DNA from 3 places in the Ruegeria sp. CDSC085 genome. Region 2 is predicted to be linked to each of the others. Evidence: riboswitches for the same ligand, from Rfam matches in the RefSeq annotation. Region 2 holds a riboswitch; each other region holds the start of a gene.
The links. A riboswitch is a leader RNA that binds a small molecule or an ion and turns the genes downstream of it on or off. The one in region 2 is predicted to bind cobalamin.

Region 1 (10,179 bases), on a different contig from region 2:
GCAGCACCGCCAGCGGGTCCGCGCCTTCGGCGTATTGCCCGCTCAACTCGGTAAGTGCGCCCGCGGCGTCGCCGTGCAGGATCATATCCATAAGGTCCAGAACGCGGCCACGGTCCGCCAGTCCAAGCATTGCACGGACCTGATCGGCGGTCGTCTCGCCAGCCCCGTGCGATATCGCCTGATCCAGCAACGAGGTCGCGTCCCGGGCCGATCCTTCCGCTGCTCGGGTGATCAGTGCCAGCGCGTCTTCGGCAATCTGGGCGCTTTCCGCTTCGGCGATCTTGCTCAGAAGGCCAATCATGTCTTCGGGTTCAATCCGGCGCAGGTCGAAGCGCTGGCATCGGGACAGTACTGTGACAGGCACTTTGCGGATTTCAGTGGTCGCGAAGATGAACTTCACGTGCGCGGGCGGTTCTTCCAGCGTCTTGAGCAGCGCGTTGAAAGCACTGGTCGAGAGCATGTGAACCTCGTCGATGATATAAATCTTGTAACGTGCGCTGGCGGCGCGATAGCGCACGCTGTCGATGATCTCGCGGATATCGTTGACGCCTGTGCGGCTGGCGGCGTCCATCTCCATCACGTCGACATGGCGACCTTCCATGATGGCGACACAGTGTTCGCACTGACCGCAGGGCTCGGTTGTGGGGCCACCGGTTCCGTCCGGACCGATGCAATTCATGCCCTTGGCGATGATCCTCGCGGTCGTGGTTTTGCCGGTGCCGCGAATGCCGGTCATGATGAAGGCCTGCGCGATCCGATCGGCCGCGAACGCGTTTTTCAGGGTGCGCACCATGGCATCCTGACCCACCAGATCGGCAAAGGTTTCCGGGCGGTATTTGCGGGCGAGAACCTGATAGGCGGGGCTGGAGCTGTCTGTCATGTCTTCTCGTTGGGATTCGGTGCTTGGGCACAGCGTAGTGGCCACCGCTGCCCGCGTCCACAGCGTGGTGTCATGATTTTTGATTTAGAAACGAGTCGCTTTCGCACTAAACTGCGTTAGCAAATTTAATGACTCATTGTTGTAAAGAGTTCTTTGGGGAGGACACGTTTCATGTCGCAGCTGGTGATCTACGCCCTGCAAGTCGGAGGCGGAACGCTTGCACTGACCTCGATGCCCGGACGTGGCGGGGATTATTTCAGCGATCTGGATACGATCGCAGCCTGGCAGCCGGGGCTTGTTGTATCGATGACAACGGATGTCGAGATGCTTCAGGATGGCGCGAAGGATTTCGGCAGCGACATTCAAAGCCGCGCCAGCCGATGGGTTCACCTTCCGATCGAAGATTTCGGAGCGCCGACACAGGCGATTCAGGACGCGTGGCCGTCTGTCAGCGCCGCAGCCCGGCACGCGCTGTCAGGTGGAGGTCGCGTTTTGGTGCACTGCCGTGGGGGCTGTGGCAGGTCAGGTATGGTTGTTCTGCGGCTGATGGTCGAATGCGGCGAACGCGCGGACACAGCGCTGGAACGATTGCGGGCGGTACGTCCTTGCGCTGTCGAAACGGATGCGCAACTGGCCTGGGCCTCTCGGCGTGCCCAGGCACGGGTCAGTCTGGAATCAGATTGACATCTGCGCGGGCCCGCAAACGGGTTTTCGAGGCCGGATCGTGGAAACCTGGATCATCGCGCAGGGTGGGTTTTTTACGACGCCGGATGGCATCGCACTGAACGTGTTTCCGAAGATCAAGTCGGCATAGCCGTTCAGGGGCTCAATTGCGGCTTCGGGCTGCGTCCCGCAAAAGATACGAATGCTCTCTGATCGCGCGCGGAAAATTGCATGGCATCCTTCGGCGCAATGCGACAGCTCACTGCTGCCCTCAACCTCCAAATCGTCACTTGTGGCCAAGGTCGCCTGCGTCACGGCTTCGGATATCGAGCGCGCCAGCCGCGCCAAAGCGGGGCAGGTTTTGCCCGTCCGCTGACATACTGTTGCACTGTATTCACGCGTTTTTGTCTTCCAGATCATCCTGCGCCCTCCGCGCGTGGCGGACAGGATATTTGGGACAGGTGGGACAGCGTGATGCCGTCAGGACCTGCCCGGACACCCCGCCCGAGTTTCGGTTTCGTTTCCGATGGCAGGTCTCCTGACTTGCGGGTCATTGCTTTGCCGACCTTCCCGGCCATTGGGCCAGTGGTGTTTTGGCATCGCTTACCGCTTACAGTTGCGGGGGCAGTCGCGGATTTGGTTGTTGCCTGTATGACCAGACATTACCGCACCGTGTTCCCTTTTCATCCCGACCCTTTGTGGAGGCCGGAAACCATCACACAACCGCTAGCGTTTGAGCACGCACCGAGTCAAGCCGATCTTTTGACCGGACGCTTGGTCATGCTGGATACGATGTTGGTTCATGCATAGTGTCGAGGGTGTTGAGGTTCGGAAGCCGGATTTACCAAGCGAAAAGCCAGAGATCATGTTGGATACAGAGCAAACGGTATTGACCGAGGAGTTTCGGTTTCCGTCCGGGCAGAAAACGCTGTCCGCCCGATTGTATAGCCCGGTAACTTCGCCCGAAATCGTCGTCGTGCTGAACAGTGCAACGGGTGTGCCGCGTGATTATTACCGCCATTTCGCACGATGGCTTGCCGCTGAGAAGGGCATGGCCTGCCTGACCTATGACTATAGGGATTATGGGTATTCTTTAACGGGCCGCCTGAAAGATTCGCGTGCGACCATGGCGGATTGGGCCTTGATCGACATGCCCGCGGCACGGGCGGAAATGCGTCGGCGATTCCCGAATGCGAAACACTGGACCATCGGCCATTCCGTCGGCGCGATGTTGGGGCCAGTACAACCGGATATCGATCTGATTGACCGGATGATCTGTGTGTGTTCGGGGCTTGTGACCCTAAGCGACCATCCGTGGCCCTATCGGGGTTTGGCAGGGTTGTTCTGGTACGGCCATGCCCCGCTTTTGGCCCGAGCACTTGGCTACCTTCCCGGAAAGGCGATCGGGTTTGGCTCGGACCTGCCGGCATCGGTCTATTGGCAGTGGCGCAAATGGTGTACAGCGCCGTTAAGCTATGTACCTGAAATCGGGCGTGACTTACCTGCGGCGCACTGGGAGGAAACTGGAGTGCCCGTGGATTTGTTTGCATTCGAGGACGACCAGATGGTGCCGCCGGAAGCGGTTTGGCGGCTTGCGGATCTTTACGGCCCCGATGCCAACCGTCACCTGCTGAGCCCCGCCGATTTCGGGTTGCCTGAGGTTGGTCATATCGGAGCATTTGCCCGGCGCAACGCAGCGGTTTGGCCGCGACTGATCGCTTGACCAGACGCGGCGCAGGACGGGCCGGGCACCGTCCAACGATCACCGGTTGCGAAGTTTCTTTTCCTTCATGACGCCACGGACCATCTTACCGAACGCTTTGTCCCGCGCGCGGGACTGTGCGACTGTTTCAGAGTTGCGCCGATCTTCGCGCCGAAGCTTGCGCCACCGGTCCAGTCTCACCGGATCAAGCGTGCCGTGACTGATCGCCTTTTGCACGGCACATCCGGGCTCGGAGTTGTGCTGGCAATCCGCAAAACGGCAGTCCCGGCTCAACTCGGCAAGGTCCGAGAAAACTTCGTCGATCCCGTCCTGAGCGTCCAGCAGGCGCAACGCGCGCATTCCGGGTGTATCGATCAACCAGCCGCCGTTGCGCATCCGGTGCAGTGCGCGTGCGGTCGTTGTGTGCCGGCCCCGCGCGTCATCCTCGCGAATGCCCGAGGTGGTGAGATCCTGACCGGTCATGGAATTGGCAAGTGTCGTCTTGCCAACGCCCGACGAGCCAACCAGCGCTCCGGTTTGGCTTTTGGAGCACCAGGACAGAACCTTTTCAACTTCTGCAGGGTCCAGCGCGTTGATCGCCAGAACCGTCAAGAACGGGTCCAGTGATTGCACCTGCCCCGAGAAACTATCAGGGTCCTCTGATTTGTCGGCCTTTGTCAGAACAACGACCGGGTAACACCCGGCCTGATGCGCAAGCGCCAGATATCGTTCCAGCCGGGGCAGGTTGAAATCGGCATTGCACGAGCTGACGATGAACAGCACATCGACATTGGCTGCGATCAGTTGCGTCGCGGCACCTGTACCGGCGGCGCGTCGGTGCAGCAGGCTGCGCCGGTCGAGCAAGTGGCGCACGCGTTTGTCGTCGTCGGTGAGAACCCAATCGCCAACGGCATAGCTGCCGGTTGACTGATCGAGGGTCAGCAACGGGACTTCACCATACGGGTTCAGCCCGATCAGGCGGTCCCGATGAACGGAAGTGATGCGAAAAGGTGTGCAGGAAGGATAAGCCGCGTGTTGCGCAGCAAAGTGAGAGGACCATCCCAGGTCCGAAAGTGTAATAAACATTGGTCTGCCTGTCGTCAGAAACAGTACTCCCGACGGATGGCGATCGCTCATCCCCGGGTCATGTGTTCAGGCAGTCAGTTGATACCGTGAGGTCAGAACCGTGCTGCCCGAAGGGTCTTTTCTACAATCATAAAGCCCTCCTGCGGCTAAGGTTCGAAAAGTGAGAGGTTGGACATCGACCCAAGCGGGGCTCGTTGTGGCTGCTTCCTTCCGGACCTGACCAGGTTGGCGAGGCGCTCGCCCGCGCCAACCTCTCGACTCTGGATATAGGGAAGGCTTCGGCAAATGACAACCCGTCAGAGCGTCAGGCGAATGCGTGCAAAACCGTTTTCGTCAGGTTCCAGAATTTTGGGGGCGAACCTCTTCAATTCGCCGACATACTTCAAAGCACCGGGCCCTGTCCGAAGAATGGTCGTCATCCCTGATTTCGGCATCAGAGAGAACGGATAAGGCTGCCGGGCCAACGGGTCGGGTGGCAGGCGGTGCGTCATGTAGTCTCGCAAAATGTCCCGGATATCCAGCGGGGGCAGATTGATGGCCAGGGCCGATGATAGATACGGAAAATGTCCACCACCGCTTGCGCGGTAATTATCGAGAGCAATGACAAACACCTGATCCGGCCGCACGGCTTGGCCCGCGCAAGTCAGATGATGCACCCGCCTGTGACCGGGATGAATCCTTTGCCCCCCGACATCGTATCGCGGCGGTTGCGACGGGTCGATCTGATAGGACAAGCCAAAGATGATATCGAAATTGTACCCCGCCCGATCCCGGTCGAACAGTTCTGCCTCGGCATCGGGGAATTGTTGGTTGAATGCACTGGCTGACATCTCCAACCATTCCAGCAACTGCGTGCCTGTGATCTGGATCGCGCGCAACTCATTGGGGAAGACATGCAGATCCGCAACGTGCCGCAGACAGATTTCACCGGCCGGAACGTCCGTGTAATACCGAGGGCCAGAGCGCCCGCCGCATTTGGCTGGCGACACGGCTGACAACAGTGGCAGCTCTGCAAGCGCGGTGCCGTGTAAAAAGGGGCGCAACGCGGTTGCTTGTGCGGCGGCAACAAGCGTCAGTCCACGATCCGGTGCACAGAAACTGAAATAGCTGTGCAATGTGTCCGAGACGCGCGCAACGAGCGCGGCCATGTCCTGACGGGTCTGCTGATGTGCGGGTTCAACTAGTTGCGCGATTTCCAAGTCTTCGCCAATAGCGGTGCCGCCCACGGAAACCGGGCGCAATTCAGCGTGGCTGTCAACAACACGCAGCCCCGACTGGGCCTGTAGGGTAACGGCTAAATCAATTACTCCAAGATATGCGCCTGCCGAGCCGGGCATGACAACCGGCGTACCATGCACCAGCCCTTTCGCGTAATCCACATTCGGGGTTTGGGCGCTGGTGCGTGCGGGAAGGGTCAGGTGAGTGTGCCCGGCGACAACAGCGTCGATGCCCTCAATCGCGGCCAGGGGGATAACGGCATTCTCGGTGTCGGCCGCTGTGTCCGGGTTTCCAAGCCCGGAATGGGCGAGCGCCACGATCAGATCGCACCCTTTTTCGCGCAAGAAATTCGTCAGGGACCGTGCCGCGACAACAATGTCGTCCGCCACTACGGTTTCGTTCAGATTATGTTCTTCCCAACGTGTTGTTTGCGGTGGAAGAACCGAAAACACGCCAACGCGAATGGGTACGCCCTTGTTTCCTGCCGGTATGATGCGGTCAAGGATCGCAAAACGCTGCCATGATTGTATTTCTCCGGACCGATGAAGATTGCCGCACAGAACCGGGCACGGGGCTTGTGCAAGGGTCTTGTCCAATGATGGCAGCCCGAACCCGAAATCATGGTTGCCAAGACCAATCGCATCATAGTCCAGTGCCTTGAGTGCCTGCATCATCGGATGGCGAGTGTCGTTCCGAACGGCCCATTCGCCCATCGGTGTTCCCTGGAGCGAGTCCCCGTTGTCGAACATCAGCACCAGTGCGTCTGTGGCCTCGTGTCGGGCCTTGCGGATCAGGCTGGCGGTGCGAGTCAACCCAAGTGTTGGGTCTGGTGTGTCCGTGTAATAGTCAAAACCGGTCAGATGCATATGCAGGTCGGAGGTGGCAAGAATACGAATACGCCCACGGTTTTCCGTGGGTTGAACCTGCGTCGATGGGTTTTGCTTCACTTTTGTTGTTCTGCTTTTGAATGTGGTAATGGGCTAAAATCATCGAAACGCAATTTAGATGATTTTTCCGAGGCCGCCATGCGGCTTTTCGGCGGCGCGTCTCTGCGTTTTGCGCTTTGAATTGCCATTGCAACATGGCCTGAGACATGGCAGCCCTTGGCGCAAGACCAGAAGGAAATCCAATGAAAAACGCAGAGCAGGTGACTTTTGGCGGCTCGGGTCTGAATCGGGCAGCGCATCTTCGTGGGGATTCGGAGAAGCTGTCCGAGATGGCGCGCAGCCCTGCCGCGCGATGCATATTGCTGTGGCGAGGCAAACTTCTGGTAGTGGGTGAAGCGCTGGATCAGCTTGCCCTGACGGAGATGACCCACCCGCTGGTCAGAGATGGCCCTGGCGGAGTAATCGAAGCACCGTTTTTTCTTGGCCTGAGCGCAGAGGGCGCACCCTTGTTTGCGGCGGATATCTCGGCTTGGGCGGCAGAGGGGCTGGACCTGACCGGCTTGGGAGAGTTCGTGGACAGTTCCGAACAGCAGCACCCGGATTTGCCGGAAGGGCATGTCTTTGCCGAGCTTCGCCGGATCATGACACGATTGTCGCCCCGTGATGCCGAACTGGCCGCATCGGCCAAGGCGGTTATCGGTTGGCACGAAACACATCGCTTCTGTGCCCGCTGCGGCGCAGCCAGTGATGTGTCACAAGGTGCGTGGCAGCGCAGTTGTCCGTCTTGCGGTGGGCAGCATTTCCCGCGCACGGATCCGGTTGTGATCATGCTGATTACGCATGGGGACAGTGTGCTTATGGGACGATCTCCGGGGTGGCCCGAGGGGATGTTTTCCTTGCTGGCGGGATTTGTCGAACCCGGCGAAACGCTGGAAGCAGCGGTGCGCCGCGAAGTGATGGAAGAGGCAGGCGTACCTGTAGGTGCGGTGTCTTACCTGTCCAGCCAGCCCTGGCCGTTTCCGGCATCCCTGATGTTCGGATGCGCAGGCGAGGCCCTGTCGCGCGACATCGTGATCGATCCGGTCGAGATCGAAGAGGCAATGTGGGTCAGCAAATCCGAAATGATGCAGGCGTTTGCCGGCGAACATCCCCGGTTGTTGCCAGCTCGCAAGGGGGCTATCGCTCATTTTCTGCTTCAGAACTGGCTTGCGGATACGCTGGACTGAGGGAAAACTGGTGAAGCCATAAACAGCAAAGGTCACTATGCAGTTTTCAGCGCGGGAAGATATCGAAGCTCCTATCAATTCGGTGTTCGACATGGTGTCGGATTTCGAGAGGTTCGAGCGTATGGCGATGCGTCGTGGCATCGACGTGCGGCGCCTGGGCGCGGATGCAATGGTGACTGCTGGCGCCGAATGGAAAACGGAATTCAGGTTGCGTGGAAAGCCGCGTCAGATGTCGGTGGTGATGACGGACTATGACAAACCGTCGCAAATGCGGTTTGAAGCTGCCAGCAAGGGAATAACCGGCCTGACGACAGTAGATTTTCTGGCCCTATCCCCGCGCCGGACACGCCTGAGCGTTGAGATGTCCTTGGCCGCAAAATCCTTGCCCGCGCGGTTGCTGTTGCAATCCATGAAGCTTGGACAGTCAAAGTTCCGCAAGCAATTCCAGGTGCGGTTCAGCGAGTTTGCGCGTGAGTTGGAACTGCGCCACCTGCACGGGGCGTGAACGGCGTCCGCTGGGCTGAACGGGGCAAGGCTTGGGGAAGAAACCTAGGATGTCGCACATTATTTTTCTGCATGGCGCATCAAGCAGCGGAAAATCGACGATCGCACAGGCTTTGCAGCAGAAGATAGAGAAGCCGTTCTGGCATATCTCGATCGACCACTTGCGCGATTCTGGAGTTCTGCCGCTGGAGCGCTATCGCCGTGGTGAGTACGATTGGTCCGACGACAGATCAGCTGTCTTTGATGGGTTTCATCAATCGCTGGCTGCTTATGCGGCCTCGGGCAACAATCTGATTTTGGAACATATTCTGGATACGCCGGGGTGGGTCAAAGACTTGCACGACCTCTTCCGCCCGTTTGATGTTCTGTTCGTAGCTGTCCATTGCCCGGTTCCCGAGTTGAACGCGCGCGAACGATTGCGCGGCGACCGTCCGGTGGGAAGCGCCCAACGTGACCAATCCATGATCCACGCTGGCAGAGTTTACGATATCGAGATTGATTCGATGGACGGCATCGGGGCAAACGTGCAGACAATTCTTCAAGCATGGCGCAGTGATCTGCGCCAATCGGAATTCAGCCTGCCTTTCGAGTGACCTGTCAGCCGCGAGGATGGGCCGCAGGGTAGACGCCAAGAACCTCGACGTTGGTCGTGAAGTGTTCCAGCTCGTCCATGGCTAGTTGCACGTTACGGTCTTCGGGATGACCAACGATGTCGGCATAAAACTGCGTTGCAGTGAAGGACCCGTCGACCATATAGCTTTCCAGCTTGGTCATGTTGATCCCGTTCGTGGCAAAGCCGCCCATTGCCTTGTACAGCGCAGCCGGGATGTTGCGGACCTGAAACACGAAGCTGGTGATCATTCCATACTCACCCCGACGGGACAAATCCGCCTCTTGTGACATGACAAGGAAACGGGTCGTGTTGTCGTCATTGTCCTCGATGTGGCGGGCCAGGACGTTCAGGTCGTAGATTTCAGCCGCAAGCTCACTGGCCAGAGCGGCGGAATGCAAATCCCCGATTTCGGCCACTTCGCGCGCGGCGCGGGCATTGTCGGGACTGACTCGGCCGCGAATACCGTGTTCTTTCAGGAAGCCGGAACATTGCGGCAGCAGCACCAGATGCGAATGCGCTTCGGTGATATCTTCCAGTTTTGCACCCGGTACACCAAGAAGGTTGATGTGAACGCGTACAAAGGCCTCATCGATAATGTGCAGACCGCTATGCGGCAGCAGCCGGTGAATGTCGGCAACCCGACCATAGGTCGTGTTTTCGACTGGCAGCATCGCCAGATCGGCCGCGCCCGAGCGAACTGATTCGATCACATCCTCGAATGTGCGGCAGGGCAGGGCCTCCATTTCGGGTCGTGCGTTGCGGCAGGCCTCGTGACTGTAGGCGCCGGGTTCACCCTGAAAAGCAATGCGATTGGTCATTTGGTCGATTCCATGCAACAAGTTCGCGATTTGGTCGTTTCGTCGCGGTGTCTATACCTTGCCTCTCGCAAGTGGAAGCCTTAGACACCTGCCCAGACAGCTGAAATGGACACGCGATCAATGTTCGACACGATGACAGTTACCAAGGCCGCCGCAGGCCTGTTCGGCACTTTCCTGGTGCTGCTTCTGGCCAAATGGGGGGCGGATGTCCTCTATGCTTCCGGTGGCCATGGCTCGGCTGAGGCCGCCTACATTATCGAAACCGAAAGCTCGGGCGAAAGCGCCGACGGCGAAGAAGTGGTCTTTGAAGATCTGCTGGCCGCCGCTGACGTCGAGAAGGGCGCGAAAGTATTCCGCAAGTGTACAGCGTGCCACAAGCTGGAAGACGGCGCGAACGGAACCGGCCCATACCTTTTTGGCGTAGTTGATCGTCCGGTCGCCTCTGCAAAAGGTTTTACCGGTTACTCAGCCAGTATGCAGGCGCATGGCGGCAACTGGACGCCCGAAGCGCTGGATGCCTTCCTGGAACGCCCAAGCGCCTATATCTCGGGCACATCGATGAGCTTTGCCGGCTTGAAAAAG
Region 2 (10,179 bases):
TGGCACCCGTGCGCCATCAGACCTGCCGGCCAATCAACCTTCGAACACGCTCACCATCGCAGGTGGGGACATTGGCACAGGCCAGGCCGTGCCCACTTCGCAACTGGCCGAAATCCTCAAGGCCGCGCCTGATCTCGCGCGGGCGGGAACCGATCTGACAGGTCTGAAGGAGTTGCAGGCGCAACTGGCACTGGAAACACAATCAGTCGCCGCCGGTCGGGACAAGGCCATAGACACAGCGACGGATCTGACCAAAGAGCTTGTCGGCAAGGCCACTGAGCTTGCGGGCAAGGGCCAGGAGATCGCTGCGGCCCGCAAAGAGGAAGAAGCCAAGAAACAAGCTGCCGAAAAGAAAAAGTCAGCTGACAACAATGCCGCAAAGATCAAGGGGTTTGAAGATATCGCCAAGAACGCCTCGGGTGTTTCTGCGCTGATCGGCGGGCAACCGGACGGCAACCAAGCGGCCTTTACGCAAAACCTGTTCAAGGATTTCCCCGGCGGTGCTGCCGCTCTGGCGAATCCCTCCAACACGTTGCTTCTGGCCAAGCTCTTTGGGGCCTTTACCAAAGCGAATACAGATGCGGATGACGGCAGCGCAACCAAGGCCGGCAGCCAGTCCGTTCTGGATTTCCTCAATGGCCTGAGCGCCCCTGCGGAGGACGACGATGAGTGACACCAGCACAAATGCAACCCCCGAACCCGGTATTGATGAAAGCCTTGCCGAGGCCATCATCAATATTCTCGAAACCACCAACTCTCCGGCAATACAGCGCGCCCGAGAGGTGATAGCCCACAGGCTGGCCATCGCAGGAGACGTTGCCCCATCCCGCATCCCAGCGCCGCGCAATATCACCGAGATCGGCGGCTACTTAAATCTGCTGAGCGAATATGGAGAGGCCGAACAGCGCTCGCGCATGATCGCGGCCGCTCTGGGCATAGCAGGGCCGCAGATTTCGCTGCCACAGCCCGGTGCCGTTCCACCGTTGTCCTTTGTCACACGTGACGGCGCCCGACCTGCGGGGCCACAACAACCCAGCTTCCCGTTGACCTATACGATCCGCAGCGACTTTGTTCCGGCCTTTGACAATGCTGTGCAGGAAATCACGATCCGTGGTGGCGCGGTTCCGATTTTGACACCCGTCAGGATTCTGCCTGCTGCGGGGTCTGCGCCCGCAACAGACGGCTCTGCGCAGTTGGCTCTGATCGGCCGAACATTCAGCCTGGCACCAACTGCGGCTTTACACGCCGTGGCAACCGATCCCCTGTCGCTAAGCCGCCCGACTGCTGGTGGCGGTTTCGAGGTTTTGGTTCGGGTCATCGACGCCACCGCTCCGATCGCCGGAACCATCGCGGCGGCAGACTGGACGAGTTGGGAATGCGATGCCGCAGCCTGTTCCGAGGTCGACAGCAATGATGCGCGCTTTGCGCTCACGCCACTACTGAACGCCGCCGGGTGGCACCAGACAGCTGATCCCGGCAATCCGACCAGCCTGTCGAATCCCGGAACCTGGGCAGAATGGCGCAATATCACCGGGCTTGTGCCGGGCGTCACGCGGTTTGCGGACGAGCTGCAACTGCTTTATTCCGCTGAAATGCTCATTACCTCACCGGTCTTCAATCAACTGGACAATGTCTGGACAGGAAACGAATTTGCCGCACCATAGCGCGGCTGCTTGAAACGCATGAAAGTGATTTGGCAAGACTCCCTTCAAGGGGTTTAATGCAATCAGGAGGTCAGCCATGCAAAACCCGGAGCGTTTCGAGAAGTTCTATTTCGCCAAAGTCGGCATGGGCGAAGCCTGTGGCTGCGCCGAGCGGGTAATCGACGTGTTCGAATTCAATCGCAAAGGCGGTGCGCAATCCAAACAACCTGTGAAACAGGACAGGCGCAGACGCGGATCTTTTCGGGCATGGGCTGTCAGATATGGGCTGATGAGCCGAAAGCGGACATAATCCAGGCCTGACGACGCACAGGGTTCGCTTTCGGCTTCATGGCTTGGCTCAGGCGGCGTGATAGCATTTCTGAAACCACTGTATCTGGTTGCCACGAGAACAGGTCAGGCCGGCACCAGCTTCCCGTCGCGAAGGTCCAGTGCATCCGGTGCCAGTTCCGTGCGGAACGCCGGCGAATGACTGACCAGCAGAATCGCCTGTGGCAACGCTCGCAAGATTTCCAGCAAGCGCGCTTCGTTTTTCGTATCCAGCGCATTCGTCGGTTCGTCCAGCAACAGAACTTCGGGATCCATCGCCAGAACTGTCGCCAGTGTCACCAGCCGTTTTTCGCCGCCTGACAATTTGTGCGTGATGCGGTTCTTTAAGTGCATCAAGTCCAGATCACCAAGCACTTTATCGACAATGGCAAGCGCTTCGTCGCGTGTCTTGCCCAGATTGAGCGGCCCAAAGGCGATGTCTTCGGCGACGGTCGGACAGAACAGTTGATCGTCCGCATCCTGAAATACAAGCCCCACCCGGCGGCGCACTTCGTGGAAATCCGCCTCCTCCACGCGTTGCTGACCAAAAACGGTGACGGTGCCAGAACTCGGGCGCTGCAACCCAAGTATGATGCGCAGGAGCGTCGATTTTCCCGCACCGTTCGGACCAGTCAGAGACAGGCGCTGCCCGGCATTCAGGCTCAGGCTTGCTCCGTCGAGGACGGGTGGCTGGCCGGGGTAGGAAAAACAGATGTCTTCTAGCGCGATCAGTGTCATACGAATTCCAGAATGATCAGACCCAGGCAGAGACCGCTGAATCCAGCAGCAAACACAATGTCTCTGCGGGTCAGGTTAAATTCCTGAATCAACGGCATACGCCCGGAAAACCCCCGGCACTTCATCGCGGCCAGAATGCGTTCCGATCTTTCGATCGCACGCACCAGCATCATGCCCACCAGGTAACCAAAGCTGCGATATGTGTGCCAGTTGGTCGCTGGCCGAAAACCGCGCACCTTCATGGCGGCGCGCAAGCGCAGATACTCTTCCCGCAACACCTCGATATACCGAATTGTAAACATCAGAAGGTAAACCAGCTTTTCAGGGCAACGCAGACGATGCAAGGCGTGACCCAGAGTGACCGGCTCCATCGTGCCAACCAACACCAGCAGGGACAGGATCACGGCATTGGCGGTCAAAGAAATCTGGACCGCTTTCCAGAAGCCTTGCCAGCTTGCCGGGCACCCCCAAAGCGTGAACATCAGGTCTCCGGGCATGGAAAAGGGCAGCAGGATCAGCATAAACAGGATGAATCCATCCATCATGGCCATTCGCTTCAACGTCTTTCGCCACGGCAAGCGTGAAATCATCAAAAGCGAAAGAGACACGGTCAACGCCGCGCAAAGCGCAATGAGGGCTGACAGCGCCACGGTCACGACTGCAAAAGCAACTGCCATGACGATCCGCATCCGAGGGTCCAGCAGGTTGATCAGACCTTCAGGCCCGTCACCGGCTTCGGCCAGTGTTTTCTCTTGGTGCCCCAGGACGTGTGCCATCAGGCCGCCAGCTTGCGGCGCGCCGCCATGTAAAAGCCCAGACCGAACAGACCAACGATGTACCCGATCCCGCCAAGGATGGTTTGCAGGTCATTCTGTTCGCGATAGGCCGCGATCTCGCGCCTGAGCGGGCGCAACTCGTCACGAACGGCCTTTGCGATAATCTGTCGTTCCTCTTGGCCTAGTGAAGTCGCGGAACCGACAGTCTGGGCCATGGTCGCCGAAGTTGCGCTGTCCGCTTTTTCTGCGACAACACCCATAATCTGCGCGACGTCCTCTGCAGGCATAGTAATCTGGGCCACGTGCCCGGCGCCCAGGTCAGCAAAGAATGTATGCGCCACGGCTGAGTTCGGAGTGTAGATAAAAAACCCGTCTGCATCCGTCACCGTGCGACCCAGCTCTGCCCCATCCGGGCCAGTAACAATGACTTCGGTATCGCTTGCCATATCGCCGCTGGAAAAACCGATCTCACCCTCTATCGCATTACCGGACACAAAAACACCGGCTATGACTTTATGCGCCAGCGCAGGCAAAGGCGCACAGCACAAAGCCAGTGTGATAACCAGATGCTTCATGTGGTCGCTCCTCTGACAAACAGCTCGGGCTTGACTTTGCGCGCCAGCAAAACGGCGAACCCGGTCAAGATCGCTTCGATGGCCATGACAGGTATATGTGCAAAGAAAACAAGCTTGGCAGCGGGCAGGAACTCATCCCCCGACAGTGCCAGTGAAGTCGCGACCATGCCGGTCGTCGCCGCAATGGCAAATGCGCCGCCCAAGCCACCCCAGATCGCACCCTGCAAAGGCGTCCCACGCGCGATCAGACGACCAAACAACAATCCGGCCACCACCGCGGGCAAAGCGATATTGACGGTGTTGATCCCCAACACCGTCAATCCGCCAAAGCCGAAAAAGACCGCCTGCAGCAAAAGCCCGACGAACAAAGCCGGGAATGCGGCCCAGCCAAGCAGCAGTCCAGCCATGCCATTGAGGATCAAATGTACCGATGACGGACCAATGGGTACGTGGATCAACGATGCCACGAAGAAACTGGCTGACAACACTCCGGCAGTGGGGATGCGGTCAAGATCCAGTGACCTGAGGCCCATGGCAATCCCACCCGCAGCGGCGACGGCACCGCCGACCACGACCGGGTTGGAAAGGGCTCCGTCGACGATGTGCATTTGGGTTTACTCCAGATCCCAGGCGCGGATCCAGATGACCGCATCCTGACTAAGTTCTTTACCCTCATGTTCGGTCACTGGACCTGAACCTAGTGCTGCGAAACCCCAGTAACCGGCTTTTGGAACGCCAAACGAAAAGTACCCGTTGTCGTCCGATATGGCGACCACGGCACCACCCGGCATTGGTGACACCTTCGGTGTCGAAGCGGCCGAGCTTTCCATGCCAGGTTCGGCGGCCATGTACTCGATCTCGATCTCAGCACCTGCAACCGGCTGACCATCAGCCATCACACGGCCCGTGAAGGTCGAACCCGCGATGATGTTGGTCGGCTTGTTAAGCGGTATGATCTCGGTCAGCAGACCCACAGGGTTCATCCAGTCGGTCGGCAATGCGTTGCGGTTCAGGAACGCTTTGGTGAACTGCTGGATATAGATGTCTTCGGCTTCCTCATAATAAGGTTGAGGAACCGTCACCAGCACGTAATCGCCCGAACGTTTGACAGGAACACTGCCTTTGAATGCCGCCCCCTCGTTTTCTCCACCGGTGAAGCGGACAGGTTCCAGCGTACCAAGTAAATCAGTTTTTTTGCCGTTGTGGATCACATAGAATTCCTGCGGCTTTTCCATATCCATGACGTGACCGTTCTCGAACGGATGCCAGAAGATCAGCTTGACCGGCACATCGCCGGGTTTCTCGATCATGGTGTCGGTGGTGTATTCCAAAAGGAAATGCGCATTTGCCATGGCAGGAAGTGCCATCGCGGCAGCGGCTGCACTGAGCAGCTTTTTCATGAACAGTCGTCCTTGTCCCGTCGCGCCAATCCCGGTGCGAAATTCACTTTGACTGCGGGACATCCAACGCCAAATTGCCCTTTCAGGCATCCTGGTCCGACGCACATCCCGTCGCCGATGAGGAGCACCCCTTATGGGGGCACATGCCCGGCAGGTATCCTGACTTGCGGGTCAAAGCATCGGACTGGCCTTCCCGGGAAAACCCCAGTGGCGTTTCAGCCCTGCTCGCCGCTTACAGTTGCGGGTGCAGTTGCGGAATTGGGCCTGAGCCCGCACCGCATTCCCTATTGATTCCAGAGCGCGCCCCGGAACCGGACATGTCCAGCGGCTTGCCAGACAATCCCAGTCTCCGTCAACGATCAATTGTGATGGCCGTCGAAAAAGTTATGAACCTGGGAAGTCTGGTGTGGTTTGACGTGCTTCGGTAAGCATCAGTGGAAGAAGGGGAAATACACTTCTAGGCTTCTGAAAGATACCTTTCCGACAACGGCAAGCTTGCTGCGCCCAGCGAGCGCGCATCCGGGCCCACGGCCCCCGCCACCACCAAAGGGCGCTCAAGACCGGTCAGGTTAACCTCGGACAGTTTGTTTTCGACCAATTCAACCAAATGCGCCTTGATGTCCGGCGGCATCCAGCCGTCAATCTTTACGCACTCAAAGTCGATTAGACTGCATGATGATACAATCGCATAGGCAATCCCGCTCGCGGTCTTATTCAACCAGTTCTCCAGTTGAGCTTTTGGCACATCCCAATGCTCGGTCGATTCCCATAAAGAATGCGAGGTTGCCCCTGCTGTCGTGATTGCACGCTCGAGCACATAAAGGCTGGCCACGTCAATCAGCGGCTTCACACCGCCAGCGTCATCAGGAACAGGCAAAGGACCGAGCGCGCCTGCGTTTCCCCGACCAGAAAAGATCGAGCCATTGAGGACCACCCCGCCGCCAATGAAGAAGCCGACGTAGAAATACAAAAAATCTCTTGGCCCGTCAGCCGGGCCAAAAACCAATTCCGCACCACAGGCCGCTGTCGCGTCATTTTGAAGGAAAACTGGCATATTGCAGCTGAGAGCCAGGTCCGCTTTTAAGTCCGACGCGCGCCACGGGTCCATTTTTTCCTGAGGAACCTGCAAAGCCTTCGCCCAGTCCCACAGGTAAAAGGGCATAGCTATTCCGAGCCCCGCGATCCTGCTTTTGGACTCAGGTGACATGGACGACATCACTTTCCCAAGACTCTCTCTGGAAAAATCCAAAGTGGCATTCGGCGTTGGATAGTCATAGGTTCGCCTCTCTCGTTGCCGCACGTTTCCGACAAAGTCAGTCAAAACCAGTTCGGTACTGCGGCGCCCGACTTTAAGCCCAAAGAAGAACGCACCATCCGGATTGAGGCGCATGGGAACAGAAGGCTGCCCGACTTTCCCGCGAACCGGTTCACCGCGCAGAAGCAACCCATCCTTTTCCAATAGACGCATAATGACGGAAACCGTTTGTGCCGACAGTCCCGTCATGCGCGCGATTTCGGACTTCGCAAGGGCCTGATGGCGCCGGACAAGAGATAACACAAGGCGTTCGTTTCGGGCCCGCATGCCGCTTTGGTTCGTTCCGCGCACCTCTGACCCGTGCGAGCCAATCGAGTTTGTCTGAGATGAATATTCAGGCACGACCACCCCTTTCTTGCTTGAGAATGAGAAAGCCGACCCGCCCTGTCAATAATAAATAAGAGTGAGTTATTTATTGACTCAATATTTGATTCTTGTGATGGTTTCTCATGGGATCAGGTTATTTTTGCCTGATCGCTCTCGTGCCCTCATGGGCATTAGAAAAACTGGGAGGATTATCGATGAAACTTGCAAGACTTGCGGGCGCGACAGCGCTGGCAGCTGCTGCCATGGCTGGCAGTGCAATGGCGGAAGGTGAAACTGTTTGCCTGATCACCAAAACGGACACCAACCCGTTCTTTGTCAAAATGAAGGAGGGCGCGACAGCGAAGGCGGAAGAGCTGGGAATGACGCTGAAAGCCTTTGCGGGCAAGGTCGACGGTGACCATGAAACGCAGGTGCAAGCCATTGAGACCTGCATTCTGGACGGCGCCAAAGGCATTCTGCTGACGGCCTCGGACACATCATCCATCGTTCCGGCTGTGAAGCAGGCGCGGGATGCAGGGGTTCTGGTAATCGCTCTGGATACGCCGCTGGAACCCATTGACTCGGCTGACGCAACGTTCGCCACGGACAATTTCCTTGCCGGGCTGTTGATTGGACAATGGGCCAAAGCCACGCTGGGCGACGCCGCCAACGACGCCAAAATCGCGACACTGGATCTTGCCGTCAGCCAGCCGACAGTGGATGTGCTGCGCAATCAGGGCTTCCTTCAGGGCTTCGGTGTTGATCTGGCAGACCCGAACGTGATCGGCGATGAAGATGACCCCCGTCTGGTCGGGAGTGATGTCACTGCCGGCAACGAAGAAGGAGGTCGCCGCGCGATGGAAAACCTACTGGCCAAGGATCCGACGATCAACGTTGTTCACACCATCAACGAACCTGCGGCGGCAGGCGCTTATGAAGCGCTCAAAGCCATCGGACGTGAAAATGACGTACTCATCGTTTCCGTGGACGGAGGCTGCCCGGGCGTCCAAAACGTTGCTGATGGTGTTATCGGCGCAACGTCGCAGCAATACCCGCTGTTGATGGCATCACTGGGGGTTGAGGCCGTCAAGAAATGGGCGGACGAAGGTGTAAAACCTGAAAACACACCCGGTAAGGATTTCTTTGACACCGGCGTGGCGCTTGTAACGGACAAGGCCGCTGGTGGCGTCGAGTCAATCTCGGTCAAAGAAGGCATGGACCTCTGCTGGGGTTGACCTGATCACCCGGAGGGCCGCAGAGGGCGGCCTTCCGCTTTTCAAGCCACCCATTCGCCCGAAAACTTGCTAGAGTCGTCAGTGACCTGACGCTTTGGGGGAACCTTTATGTCCGATACTTCACGACGATCAGACGACTTCGAAGCCGCTGCAAAAGGCAGCCCGGAACAGATTGCCGAATTTGACGATCACCACCGCGGGTTTGTCGGAACGGTTCAGCATTTTCTGCATGTGAACCCCTCTCTGGTGCCGTTGATCGTTCTTGTGGCTGCCATCGTCATTTTCGGTGTCTTGTTGGGCTCCAAGTTTTTCTCGCCATTTGCGCTGACCCTGATCCTGCAGCAGGTTCAGATTGTCGGGATCGTGGCTGCGGCACAAAGCCTTGTCATCCTGACGGCAGGTATCGACCTTAGCGTCGGGGCAATCATGGTAATGTCGTCGGTTGTGATGGGTCAGTTCACCTTCCGGTATGGGCTGCCGCCATCGGTCTCGATCATTTGTGGCCTTTTCGTTGGCACAGCAATCGGCGCGGTGAACGGTTATCTTGTCAGCCGCATCAAACTGCCGCCGTTCATCGTGACGCTTGGCATGTGGCAAATCGTTCTCGCGGCAAATTTCCTCTATTCTCAGAACGAAACCATCCGGTCACAGGAGATCGAGGAACATGCCAGCATCCTGCAACTGTTCGGTGCCAAGTTTAACGTCGGCGGGGCTGTATTCACCGTCGGCGTGATCTTCATGCTGGTGCTTATCCTCGTGCTTTCCTACGCGCTTCGTCATACCGCCTGGGGAAGGCATGTCTATGCGGTCGGTGATGATCCGGAAGCCGCCAAGCTGTCCGGTGTCAATGTGCATCGCACGCTGATGTCAGTTTACATGCTGTCCGGGCTGATCTGCGCTTTCGCGGGCTGGGCCCTGATTGGTCGCATTGGGTCCGTGTCTCCGACGTCAGGACAGTTGGCAAACATTGAAAGCATAACGGCGGTCGTGATCGGAGGTATATCCCTGTTCGGTGGTCGCGGGTCCATTCTTGGGTCGCTGTTCGGAGCGTTGATCGTCGGCGTCTTCACACTTGGGCTTCGATTGCTGGGCGCTGATGCGCAATGGACGTTCCTGTTGATCGGCATCCTTATCATCGCAGCGGTCGCGGTCGACCAGTGGATCAGAAAGGTGGCAGCCTGATGGAACCTATTCTCAAAGGACGGAACCTTGTGAAGCGCTACGGCAAGGTAACGGCGCTGGATCAGTGCGATTTCGATCTGATGCCGGGCGAGATTCTGGCCGTGATCGGCGACAACGGCGCAGGCAAATCAACGCTGATCAAGGCGGTATCAGGCGCGGTGGTGCCGGATGAAGGTGAGGTTTGGCTGGAAGGCCAGAAAGTGAACTTTCATTCCCCGATTGACGCGCGCGAAGCCGGTATCGAAACGGTCTACCAGACGCTTGCGATGTCCCCCGCCCTGTCGATTGCAGACAACATCTTCATGGGGCGCGAAATCCGGCGCAAAGGGCCGTTGGGATCATGGTTCCGAATGCTCGACCGTCCGGCGATGGAGAAATTCGCCCGCGACAAACTGAGCGAACTGGGCCTGATGACAATCCAGAATATCAATCAAGCCGTTGAAACTCTGTCCGGGGGTCAGCGTCAGGGTGTTGCCGTGGCGCGGGCCGCGGCGTTCGGCTCGAAGGTCATCATCCTGGACGAGCCAACGGCCGCACTGGGCGTAAAGGAAAGCCGTCGCGTTCTTGAACTGATCCTTGATGTGAAGTCTCGCGGTATCCCGATCATCCTTATCAGTCACAACATGCCTCATGTTTTCGAAGTTGCCGACCGGGTTCATGTGCACAGGCTTGGCAAACGACT
Region 3 (10,179 bases), on a different contig from region 2:
CGAGAAATACGGGGTGATCTTCTCGCCGGCTTCAGACAGCTTAGTCACCGTCTGGTTTGGCATCTGCGCATATTCCACGATCCATGCCCGGTCATACAGGCCAGCGGTCTTCAGAGCGCGTTTCACCTTGTCGATGTTGCGCCCGATTTTCATCACGACCAATGCATCGGTTTTAGCCATGCGTTCAGCCAGCGTGTCCTCGGGCAGGGTGCCAACCAGCACGGTCAGAACATCATCACCCCAGGTGATCGGGTCTCCTGTCGCAGTCCAGGCTCCGGACATGCCCGTTATTGCGGGTACAACTTCAACCGGCGCGTCTTCGCGCAGACGACTGTAAAGATGCATGAACGAGCCATAGAAGAACGGATCACCCTCGCACAGAACAACCACGTCCTCACCCTGTTCGGACAGGGCCCTGAGATGCTTGGTGCAGTCTTCGTAGAACGCAGCCAGCAATTCGTTATAGCGCGGATCTGTCACCGGGATCTCGGTGGTCACGGGATACTCCATAGGGAACTCGATCGCACCTTCGGGGATCATCCCGTTGACGATCTTGCGTGCCTGGCCGCTGCGACCGGGTTTGCGGAAGAACGCCACATGTTTTGCATTGCGCAGCAGGCGATCCGCCCGGACGCTCATCAAATCCGGGTCGCCGGGGCCAAGGCCCACACCGTATATGGTGCCCATCTTCATTCTGCCCGGCTTGCGATGGCGTTGACGGCCGCCACTGTGATGGCGCTGCCGCCCAGACGGCCTTTGACAATGCAGGACGGCACCGGTTGGGCTTCCCAAAGCGCATCCTTGGATTCCACCGCACCGACAAAGCCTACCGGGCAGCCGATGATCGCGGCAGGGCGCGGGCAATCCGGGTCTTCCAGCATGTTCAGCAAATGAAAAAGCGCGGTGGGCGCATTGCCGATGGCGACCAGCGCGCCCTCCAGATGCGGCCGCCACAGCTCCAGCGCAGCGGCGGAACGGGTGTTGCTCATCTCGGCGGCCAGCGGGCGTACGCGTTCATCGTGCAGGGTGCAGATCACCCCGTTATCGGCGGGCAGGCGGAAGCGGGTGACGCCTTCGCTGACCATGCGCGCATCACACAGGATCGGTGCACCGTTTTCCAATGCAGTACGGGCCGTTTGCACGAAGCCGGGTGAGAAATGCACGAACTCTTCCAGCCCGACCATACCCGCGGCGTGAATCATCCGAACGGCAACCTGCTCTTCATCGGCATAAAACCGGTCCAGATCAGCCTCGGACCGGATGGTGGCAAAGCTTTCCTTGTAGATCGCTGCGCCATCGGTTTCGTATGTATAGGGCATCAGGTGAAGTCCATGGTCATGAGTGTTTGGGGGTCAAGCCCGCGCTGGCAGGGCTCATCCCCCGCGCGGCCCTGTTTGACAAGATCAAATCGTCCGTTATCGCCTACCAATGTGATGTCAGCGGGGCCCATGCGGGCGCATCCCTTGCTACAGCCTGAAACATGGAGACGTCCGGAAACACGCGAAGCCAATGCGCGGGCGACGTCGCGCGTCTCTGCCTGTGCCTGCGGGCAGAACGGTGCGCCGGGGCAGGCGTCGGTGGTCATCAACGGATCGGTTCCATCTTCGACAAACGCCGAGGCAGGTATCGCCGCCCCGCCTTCCAGCAGGATCAGCCGCCACGGTGTGACGCGCAGGGCGCAAGCACCGCTGTCCTCGATCAGATCATACAGCTTGCGCGCAGGCAGCGACCCAAAAGCCGCGCCGTACAGAGCACCCAGTTCACAGGGGCCGGGTTGAAGCTTTGCGCCAACAGAACCGGGCGCACACCCTTGCCATTCCTGCGGCAGGGCGTCGATGACACGCGCCATGCGGCGTGTCTCGGGTGTGTAGGTTTTGGAAAACCACATTGCCAGCGCGATCACGTGGTCAATGGCGTCGGTCTCGGTCACGCTCCGCCCGGTTTCGCACCCGTCAGCGCGCAGGATCAGGCCGTCTGCAACGGTTTCCAGACGAATATCCGCCGAATCCGACGCCAGCAGACGTTCGGGGCCTGTGTCGATTGCAAAGCCGAATTTTGCAGGCAGCGCCGGCAGGTCTGCAAGCCGGCCAATCAGTTCATGGGTCAACCGAGCGGTCAAATCGCCCGCCTGATAGAGCGGTGTAACCAGAATATTGCGGCGTATTTCGATGCCGGGTTCCGCATCCAGCAGGTTCAGCGCGGCAAGCTCTTTGAGCAGAGACTGGTGGTCTTCCTCGTCGACGCCCCGCATTTGCAGATTGGCGCGATTGGTCAAATCGATCGAGCCGTTGCCAAAGCGGTCCGCCAGATCGCACAGTCCCAGAGCCTGATCGGCGTCCAGACGCGCCAGCCGGGGCCTGACCCTGACGACCAGACCGTCACCGGACATCATCGGACGATGGGCGCCGGGGCACCAGCCCTGAACAATTGGTGCACTCATCTCAATTCCTCCAAATCGGCCCGGATGGAATTCCGGCGCGTGTTCCAAAGCCCGGCCTCCAGCAGCGCGCGGAACCGGTCCTGCATGGCCTGACGAGCTTTGGGATTGGCCTCTTGCAGGAACGCGTCCACCTCTGCGTTGCCCAGCGTGGCATCGTGGTAGAGGTCAAATAGATGTGGTGCGACCGTGCCGGACAAATGCGCGAATGAGGCCATATGATCCAGCGTCGCTGCGATTTCAGCGGCTCCGCGGAAACCATGGCGTTGCATCCCGGCGATCCAGCCGGGATTGGCGGCGCGGGCATGGACGACACGGCTGATTTCTTCAGGCAAGGTGCGGGCACGAGGATTTTCCGGATTTGTGTTGTCCAGATGGTACAGCTGCGCGGTTCCGCCGGCGATCTTCTTGGCGGCGGCAAAACCCGCCTCGTGTGTGGCATAATCGTTGGCCAGAAGAAGATCGGTTTCGGTCAGGTCCTGCAAGTGGACAAAGCTGTCCGCATTTGCAACGCGTTGGGTGATACCGTCCTTGTCCTGCGATATGTGTTCGCCTTCCAATGCAAAAGAGCTGGCCTCAAGCCACGCTTCACCTGCCTGTGCACGGGCCTCGTCGGTATACACCTCGGAGAGTTCGGTCATGTTGACGCCATAGCTTCCGGGCGCAGGTCCATAGACCCGCGCCACCGGCTCCTGCCCGGCATAGGGGTTCCAGTCCGCCGCCTCATCACGCGCGGCCAATGCGCGAACCGCTTGGCCAAACAAAGCGGACAGCGTCGGGAAAACATCCCGAAACAGGCCCGACACCCGCAAGGTCACGTCCAGGCGCGGGCGGCTCAGGTCAGTGATCGGCAGAACCTCGATGCCGGAAACCCGCTCGGACCCTTTGTCCCATACGGGTTTGACGCCCAGCAGGTGCAAGGCCATGGCAAATTCCTCGCCCGCCGTGCGCATGGTGGCTGACCCCCACAGATCGACGATCAGCCCCTTTGGGTAATCGCCTTCTACCTGAAGATGGCGTCGCACCAGTTCCTCGGCCAGTTTCACACCCTGCGCATAGGCCGCACGGGTCGGAACCGACCGCGGGTCAGTGGTGTAAAGGTTCCGCCCGGTGGGCAGAACATCTGACCGACCACGATAGGGTGAACCCGAAGGCCCGGCATCGATCCGTTTGCCCCCGAGCGCTTTGATCAGCGCGTCGCGTTCAGCGTGGGCCGACGGGGCCGGATCGAAATTGCCCGTCACCTCGGGCACGCGCCCGAAGATGTGCAGCCCGTCGCCAAACTGGCTTTCCTTGATGTCACAGACAAAGCGGTCGATACGTGTGATCGCTTCGGCGGTGCAGGTTGCCTGATCAAGGCCGAGATCGCTTTCCAAGCCAATGGCCTGCGCTTCATCACGGATGTCTTCCTGCAAGCGGTCACGGCGTTTGGGGTCAAGCCCGTCGGCGTTCGAAAACTCATCCAGCAGCGATTCAAGCCGCACCATCCGATCCGGCGTGCCGCTTTCCTTCATCGGGGGCGGGATGTGGCCCAGCGTGACCGCTCCAATCCGGCGCTTGGCTTGCGCGGCTTCACCGGGATCGTTGACGATAAAGGGATAAATCACCGGCAGATCGCGGATCAGCGCCTCGGGCCAGCAATGAGCAGACAAAGCGACCGATTTTCCGGGCAACCATTCCAGCGTTCCATGTGCCCCGATGTGGATCAGCGCGTTCACGCCCAACCCTTTGCGCAGCCACAAATAGAAGGCGACATAGCTGTGGCGCGGGGTGCGCGAGAGGTCATGATAGTCGTCATCACGCAGCTCGGGCGTGCCGCGTTCGGGTTGCAGCGCGACCAGCGCCTTACCGCGTCGCAGTGCGGTGAAATGGAAGACCCCATCGGCACAGGCCGGATCATCTTCGGGCGCGCCCCATGCGGTGTGCAGATCGGTGCGCAGGGTCTCGGGCAAATCCGCAAGCGCATCCAGATAATCCTCGAGCGCCCACGAAATCCGTGCGTCCAGAAGAGTGTCGGCAATCGGCTCGCCAGTCGCGATGTTATAGCCTTCTTCGCGAAGATCGGACAGCATCGCTTGGGCCGAGGCCAGCGCGTCAAGGCCAACCGCATGGGCCATCTGCCAGTCTTTGCCGGGATAAGTGGACAGGACCAGCGCGGGAATCTGATCTGCCTTGGGTTTGTCGTTCAGTGCAAGCCAGCCCGAGACACGGTCGATGATCGCTTCGATCCGGTCCGGTTCGGGCCGATGTGCAAAGCGCGCGTATTCCAGATAAGGATCGCGTTTGCCGGGTTCCTTGAAAGACGCGACTCCCGCCGAGATCCGCCCATCCACCTCGGGCAGTACCACATGCATGGCCAGATCGGCGGGGGACAGCCCGCGTTCTGCTTCGGCCCACGCTTTGCGGCGCGAGGTGGCGAGAGTGACCTGAAACACAGGCACATCTGCTGCGTCCAGAGGCGATGTTCCCGACGCACCTTTGCCCGAGAAGGCAGTGGCATTGACAATTGCCGATGGTTTCAGCGCAAAAACCTGTTCCCGCAACCAGTCGGCGGCCACAGGCGCCTTGAGCGACGGGGCAAACAGGCCCATCGCCTCGAATCCACGGGCCCGCAGGCTGCGGATCAGGGTGGCGATCGGGGCGGTGTCTGCTGAGGTCAGGTAAGCGCGGTAGAAGGTGACGAGGATGCGTTTAGCGTTATCTTCGAACGCGGTTTCCACCGGGATTACGCCGCGATCCGGACACCACGCGCCACATTCGGGCAAGGTCTTGGCGCCCATCACCGGACCGGCATAAAGCCCTGCCGCCAGAGCCATCTGTGCCAGTGCGGCCTGTGCCGCGACCTCGCCGCCGGTATCGCACAGATGCGCCAGCCGCCGCAGGGTCGAGACGGGCAAGGTGGAATAGTCATCCAACCGCGTATCCTCGCGCCCGTCCGCTGGGAGGACGGCCAGAGCGATGCCTTTGGCCTGCGCCAGTGCCAGAACCTGCTGCAGGCCGTAGGACCAGTAGGGCACGCCACCGATCAGACGGATCAGAATGCCCTTGGCGCCCTCGAGCGTCTGCTCGACATAGGTGTCAACGGACAGCGGGTGTTTCAAAGCTGTCAGATTGGCCAGCCGCAGGGTCGGCATTCGCCCATCCGGTCCGCCACCACGATGCCAGCCCGCCGCGAAAGCACCCAGGTCGCTGTCCGAGAAAGACAGCACTACCAGTTCTGCCGGGCTCTGGCCCAGATCGGTCGGGGTCTCGGTTTCCTCGAGTCCGTGGCTTTCGCGGAAGACGACGTGCATGGATCTTACTCGGCAGCCTCACGCACACCCACGAGGATATCGCGGATTTCCGCCTCTTTGATATCGTCATGCTCGGCGATGACGACCAGACGCGAACGGCGTTCTTCGCCGGGTTCCCACGGACGGTCATACTGGTGACGTACCCGCGCACCCACGGCTTGTACCAACAGACGCATGGGCTTTCCCTGAACGGCGGCATACCCTTTGACCCGCAGGATGTTCAGCTCATTGGCTAGGCGTTCGATTTTGGCCACCAGTTGGGCCGGATCGGCTTGCTCGGGCAACTCGACGATGATGCTTTCGAAATCGTCATGCTCGTGATCATGGTGGCCGTCGTGATGCGAAGGGCGGGCGTCGATGTCATCCTCGGCGGCGGCTTCCAAACCCAACACAACGCGAACGTCCACCGCACCTTCGGCCACTTCGACCACGGGCAGGGGACGCGGCGCCTCGGCGGCGATGATCTCGCGTGCTTTTGCCACGCCTTCAGGGCCGGCGAGGTCGGGCTTGGTCAGCAGGATGATGTCGGCGCAGGAGATCTGATCCTCGAACACCTCGGACAGGGGCGTTTCGTGATCGATCGAGTCATCGGCCATGCGCTGGGCATCCACCGCTTCGACATTGGGCGCGAAGCGACCGGCGGCTACAGCCTCGGCATCGGCCAGGGCGATCACGCCGTCCACGGTGATTTTCGAGCGGATGTCGGGCCAGTCAAACGCCTTCAGCAATGGTTTGGGAAGCGCCAGTCCCGAGGTTTCGATAAGAATGTGATCCGGGCGCGGTTCCAGAGCCATCAGGGCCTCGATGGTGGGAATGAAATCATCTGCCACGGTGCAGCAGATGCAGCCATTGGCCAGTTCCATGATGTTTTCCGCCGGGCAATCGGGAATGGCGCAGGATTTCAGGATGTCGCCATCGACGCCTACATCGCCGAACTCGTTGACCACGACAGCAAGGCGCTTGCCCTGCGGGTTCTGCATCAGGTGACGCACCAACGTGGTCTTGCCCGAGCCCAGAAAGCCGGTGATCACTGTAACGGGGAGTTTTTCGAGGTTCGACATGTCAGGCTCCAATCGGGGGAATGCGCGAGGCACAGTTTTTTCGGAAATGTTCGGGGCGTTCGCGCCATTTCACCAAACCATCTTCAGTGGCCAGATACTTGGTCGCACCGTCGACAATGACGTCGACATGATCTGTTTCGCTCAGGTTTTCATAGACGAAGGTCCAGCGGCCCGGCCCGCCGCGCAATACGATCGAACAACCTTGATCGCAGTTTGACAAGCATTCTACGGCTTTCAGGGTGACACCGTCGGGCAGGTCAGCCTGTTCCAGGGCCTTGTGCAACAAAGCGCCCGGGCGTTGCGCGTCATCTTCGACAGGCAGGCCGCGACGGCAGGTGGTACAGACCAGCAACTCGACTGGTGTGGTCTCGGTCATGTCTCTCATCCCCCCAAATCCTCTTCGCGGGGGACGGGGTTTCATGCGGGCCACGATTGGTCACGGACCCGACACCGGAACACCCCGCCCGGTTTCAACTTCGGTTGTTGGCAGGTCTCCCGGCTTGCGGATGCCAGAGGAGGGCCTCTGTCGGATGTCCCGCCTTCCCGGCCTTTGGGCCAGTGGCATTGGGCATCCTCTCCGTTCACGGTCGCGGGGGCGGCTGCGTTTGGCGGCATGACCGTTGACGCATTCCCTTTTCATCGGCTGTCACCGACACCAACGAAAGGGACATGCGGCACCGCTGGCCTGCTTGTCAAGCGAGTCGCGCGTAACAATGATGCGGAGGAGTAGAAAGCGACCTGTGGGCGTCGATGGGCGGCATGTCGTCCGGGGTTCAGCCTGAGATGGGCCCGGCGACGAACGGTATCTCTACAAGGGTCGTACACTGTGTTGAGCTGATGCCTCGACAGAACCTGTCCCGATGATGGGAAAAGACCGCCGAACACCCCGGATCCTCTCGCGCTAATAGATGACGTTGATCATGAGCAGCGAAACGACCAGAAACAGCACAGTCATGATCCCGCCGGAACGCACGAAATCCATCACCTTGTATCCTGCCGGACCCATAATCAATGCGTTTACCTGATGGGTTGGGATGATGAAGCTGTTCGATGTGGAAATGGCGACGGTCAGTGCAAAAACCGATGGATTCCCACCAGCCGCTATCGCAATCGATATCGCCAAAGGCACCAGCAGGACAGTGGCCCCGACATTTGACATGACCAGAGAAAAAGCAGTCGCCAGAACAGCGATTCCGGTTTGCAGCGACCAGAGCGGCCAGCCGTCCAGAATTATCATGATCTGCTGGGCGATCCACGCAGCCGTGCCTGTGTTCTGTACAGCTTGTCCCAAAGGTATGAGGCAGGCGAGCAGGAATACGGTGTTCCACCCGACCGCGCGGTATGCCTCATCCACGCTGAGCACACGGGTCAACATCATGCCTACCGCTCCGGTAAGAAGGCAGAGCGAAAGCCGGACGTCCGTGAACAGGATCAATGACAGCGAAATGGCGAAAAATGCCAGGGCCCAGCCGACTTTTTGCGGCCTCAGTTCGTCCTGGGGGAAGTCCGTTGTCACAACGACGAAGTCCGGGTCGCGCTTGATCCGCATCAGGTTGTCCCATCTGGTATGCGCCACGAGCATGTCACCGGCCTGAAACTTTTCGAGCCCGATCTGAGTGGATTCGTGATCCTCGGTCTCGACATGGCTCAGCGTCTCTTCGCCGCGGTGAATGGCCAGCAGCGACATGCCATAGGTCTTGCGGAACAAAAGCTCGCGGGGGCATTTGCCGATCAGCTTGCTGTCTGGCGTGACGACCACCTCGGCCACGCCTGCATTGGTGGGGGCGAACTCTTCGACAAAAATGTCCAAATCCGGAAGAACGGTAAGCCCGTATTTCTTGGCGAACGTCTCGACCTCCCAACGGCGGCCGACGATGGCCAGCCGACACGGGGCCGCAATTTCGGCTGTCAAAACCTGAACCATCGAGGTTTTGCCGCGATAGAAGGTGGAAATGATGTACAGGTGGTTTTCGTGGTTGATGTCGGCCAGAATCTCTCCGACCAAGGGGCTGTCCTCGGGCACTACGACTTCGAACACGTCGGCTTTGAGGCCATAGACCCTTTGCAGGTATTCCTTTGTCCCTTGTCCGGTGCCCGTATTGTCAGGCCCTTCAGCCACGGGCAAAACCCAGCGTCCCAACAGCAAAAAGTAACCAATTCCCGTCAGAATCAGAACTGCACCGATCGGTGTGACCGAGAACAGGCTGAAGGGCTCCATTTTCTGAGAGGCCGGCAAACTGTCATTTGCCGTCAAGATCAGATCGTTCAGCAGGATAAGTGGAGACGACCCGACCATCGTCATTGTGCCACCCAAAATGGCGCAGAATCCCATCGGCATCAGCAGTCGTGACAGCGGTATACCTGACCGCGAAGAAATACGGCTGACAACGGGAAGAAACAGAGCAGCGGCGCCGACATTCTGCATGAACGAAGAAATGACGCCAACGGTTCCTGAGATGATTGGAACAACCCTGCCTTCCGATTTGCCACCATATTTGAGGATAACGGCAGCAACCTTGTTCATGATCCCCGTCTTGTCCAGACCAGCACCGACGATCATTACCGCAATGATCGAGATGACGGCATTGGATGCGAAGCCGTCGAACAGAAGGGTTACATCCGCCAGATTTCCCAGCCCGGGCGCGTAGCTGAGCAAGCCTATGAGAACCAGAACCAATATGGCGGAAAGGTCGATCCTGATGATCTCGGAGACGAACAAAAAAACGGTGAAAGCCAGAAGGGTACAAACGACCCCCATCTCAAAGGTAAAGGCAATGTGTTCCACAATACGTCCAGAACTTTTTCTTTGTTAGATTCCTAGTTCATCCTTCTCGCCTTGTCATGAAGTTTCGTTTTTCACTCACTTCGAGACATAATATTTCTCTAAGAATGGCGGTTTGAGTAGTGGTAAAAACCTCGTTTGACGAACACCAAACCCTGTGGTCGTGGTGTCCCGCACGCGGTTCAGCGCGTCGAACGTTTAAGCGGGCGGTATGCATGGGTCCGACGGTTCAACACAAACGGAATGCTGGCAAAAGTTCTGTTGGAAAACTTAGAACTGGCTGGTTGAACAGCGCCCTCAAATGCAGGTGAACGCAAATTGCAACAGTTTGATCCAACAAGCGACACGACCCGTAACACACTTGCCCCATTTAGTCTGGGCAGTCCCATGACCAGACTAAGTCCCCGCGTTGCCTACCATCCCAGATTAGGGCGGCGCGGGGAATTTTGATCCAAAGTGCAATTAACGCCGTACACAATTTACCCCTAACTGTATGCCCGCGTTGTTCACTTGGTTTCCCTCCGAACAACGCGGGTTTTTTGGGGGATGAGGGGGTAACGAGTGACCGCCCCGCCATAGTGCGGGGCTTTTTCTTGATTAGACATG

Region 1: linked by a shared signal. The riboswitch ahead of AC2FJB_RS19670 (hypothetical protein) and the one ahead of AC2FJB_RS21290 (DUF4198 domain-containing protein) in region 2 are both predicted to bind cobalamin.
Region 3: linked by a shared signal. The riboswitch ahead of AC2FJB_RS19240 (DUF1636 family protein) and the one ahead of AC2FJB_RS21290 (DUF4198 domain-containing protein) in region 2 are both predicted to bind cobalamin.

What each region holds. Positions count from the first base shown of each region.
Region 1 covers NZ_JBXWNR010000020.1:9,403-19,581, forward strand. The annotation lists gene AC2FJB_RS19660 (DNA polymerase III subunit gamma/tau) at 1-880, opposite strand, end outside; gene AC2FJB_RS19665 (protein-tyrosine phosphatase family protein) at 1,052-1,564, shown strand; gene AC2FJB_RS19670 (hypothetical protein) at 1,556-1,963, opposite strand; cobalamin riboswitch at 2,055-2,275, opposite strand; gene AC2FJB_RS19675 (alpha/beta hydrolase family protein) at 2,346-3,266, shown strand; gene rsgA (ribosome small subunit-dependent GTPase A) at 3,306-4,331, opposite strand; RNA gene ffs (signal recognition particle sRNA small type) at 4,490-4,588, opposite strand; gene AC2FJB_RS19690 (bifunctional 2',3'-cyclic-nucleotide 2'-phosphodiesterase/3'-nucleotidase) at 4,628-6,496, opposite strand; gene nudC (NAD(+) diphosphatase) at 6,679-7,662, shown strand; gene AC2FJB_RS19700 (SRPBCC family protein) at 7,700-8,167, shown strand; gene AC2FJB_RS19705 (chloramphenicol phosphotransferase CPT family protein) at 8,217-8,759, shown strand; gene AC2FJB_RS19710 (prephenate dehydratase) at 8,764-9,597, opposite strand; gene AC2FJB_RS19715 (c-type cytochrome) at 9,718-10,179, shown strand, end outside.
Region 2 covers NZ_JBXWNR010000026.1:9,425-19,603, forward strand. The annotation lists gene AC2FJB_RS21255 (hypothetical protein) at 1-673, shown strand, start outside; gene AC2FJB_RS21260 (hypothetical protein) at 666-1,664, shown strand; gene AC2FJB_RS21265 (hypothetical protein) at 1,741-1,953, shown strand; gene AC2FJB_RS21270 (energy-coupling factor ABC transporter ATP-binding protein) at 2,058-2,708, opposite strand; gene cbiQ (cobalt ECF transporter T component CbiQ) at 2,705-3,484, opposite strand; gene AC2FJB_RS21280 (NikL family nickel/cobalt ECF transporter subunit) at 3,484-4,059, opposite strand; gene cbiM (cobalt transporter CbiM) at 4,056-4,667, opposite strand; gene AC2FJB_RS21290 (DUF4198 domain-containing protein) at 4,674-5,459, opposite strand; cobalamin riboswitch at 5,592-5,790, opposite strand; gene AC2FJB_RS21295 (ROK family transcriptional regulator) at 5,917-7,041, opposite strand; gene AC2FJB_RS21300 (sugar ABC transporter substrate-binding protein) at 7,296-8,315, shown strand; gene AC2FJB_RS21305 (ABC transporter permease) at 8,424-9,497, shown strand; gene AC2FJB_RS21310 (ATP-binding cassette domain-containing protein) at 9,497-10,179, shown strand, end outside.
Region 3 covers NZ_JBXWNR010000018.1:59,429-69,607, forward strand. The annotation lists gene AC2FJB_RS19215 (precorrin-2 C(20)-methyltransferase) at 1-693, opposite strand, end outside; gene AC2FJB_RS19220 (precorrin-8X methylmutase) at 690-1,319, opposite strand; gene AC2FJB_RS19225 (ferredoxin-like domain-containing protein) at 1,319-2,440, opposite strand; gene cobN (cobaltochelatase subunit CobN) at 2,437-5,730, opposite strand; gene cobW (cobalamin biosynthesis protein CobW) at 5,736-6,791, opposite strand; gene AC2FJB_RS19240 (DUF1636 family protein) at 6,793-7,167, opposite strand; cobalamin riboswitch at 7,260-7,466, opposite strand; gene AC2FJB_RS19245 (SLC13 family permease) at 7,693-9,549, opposite strand.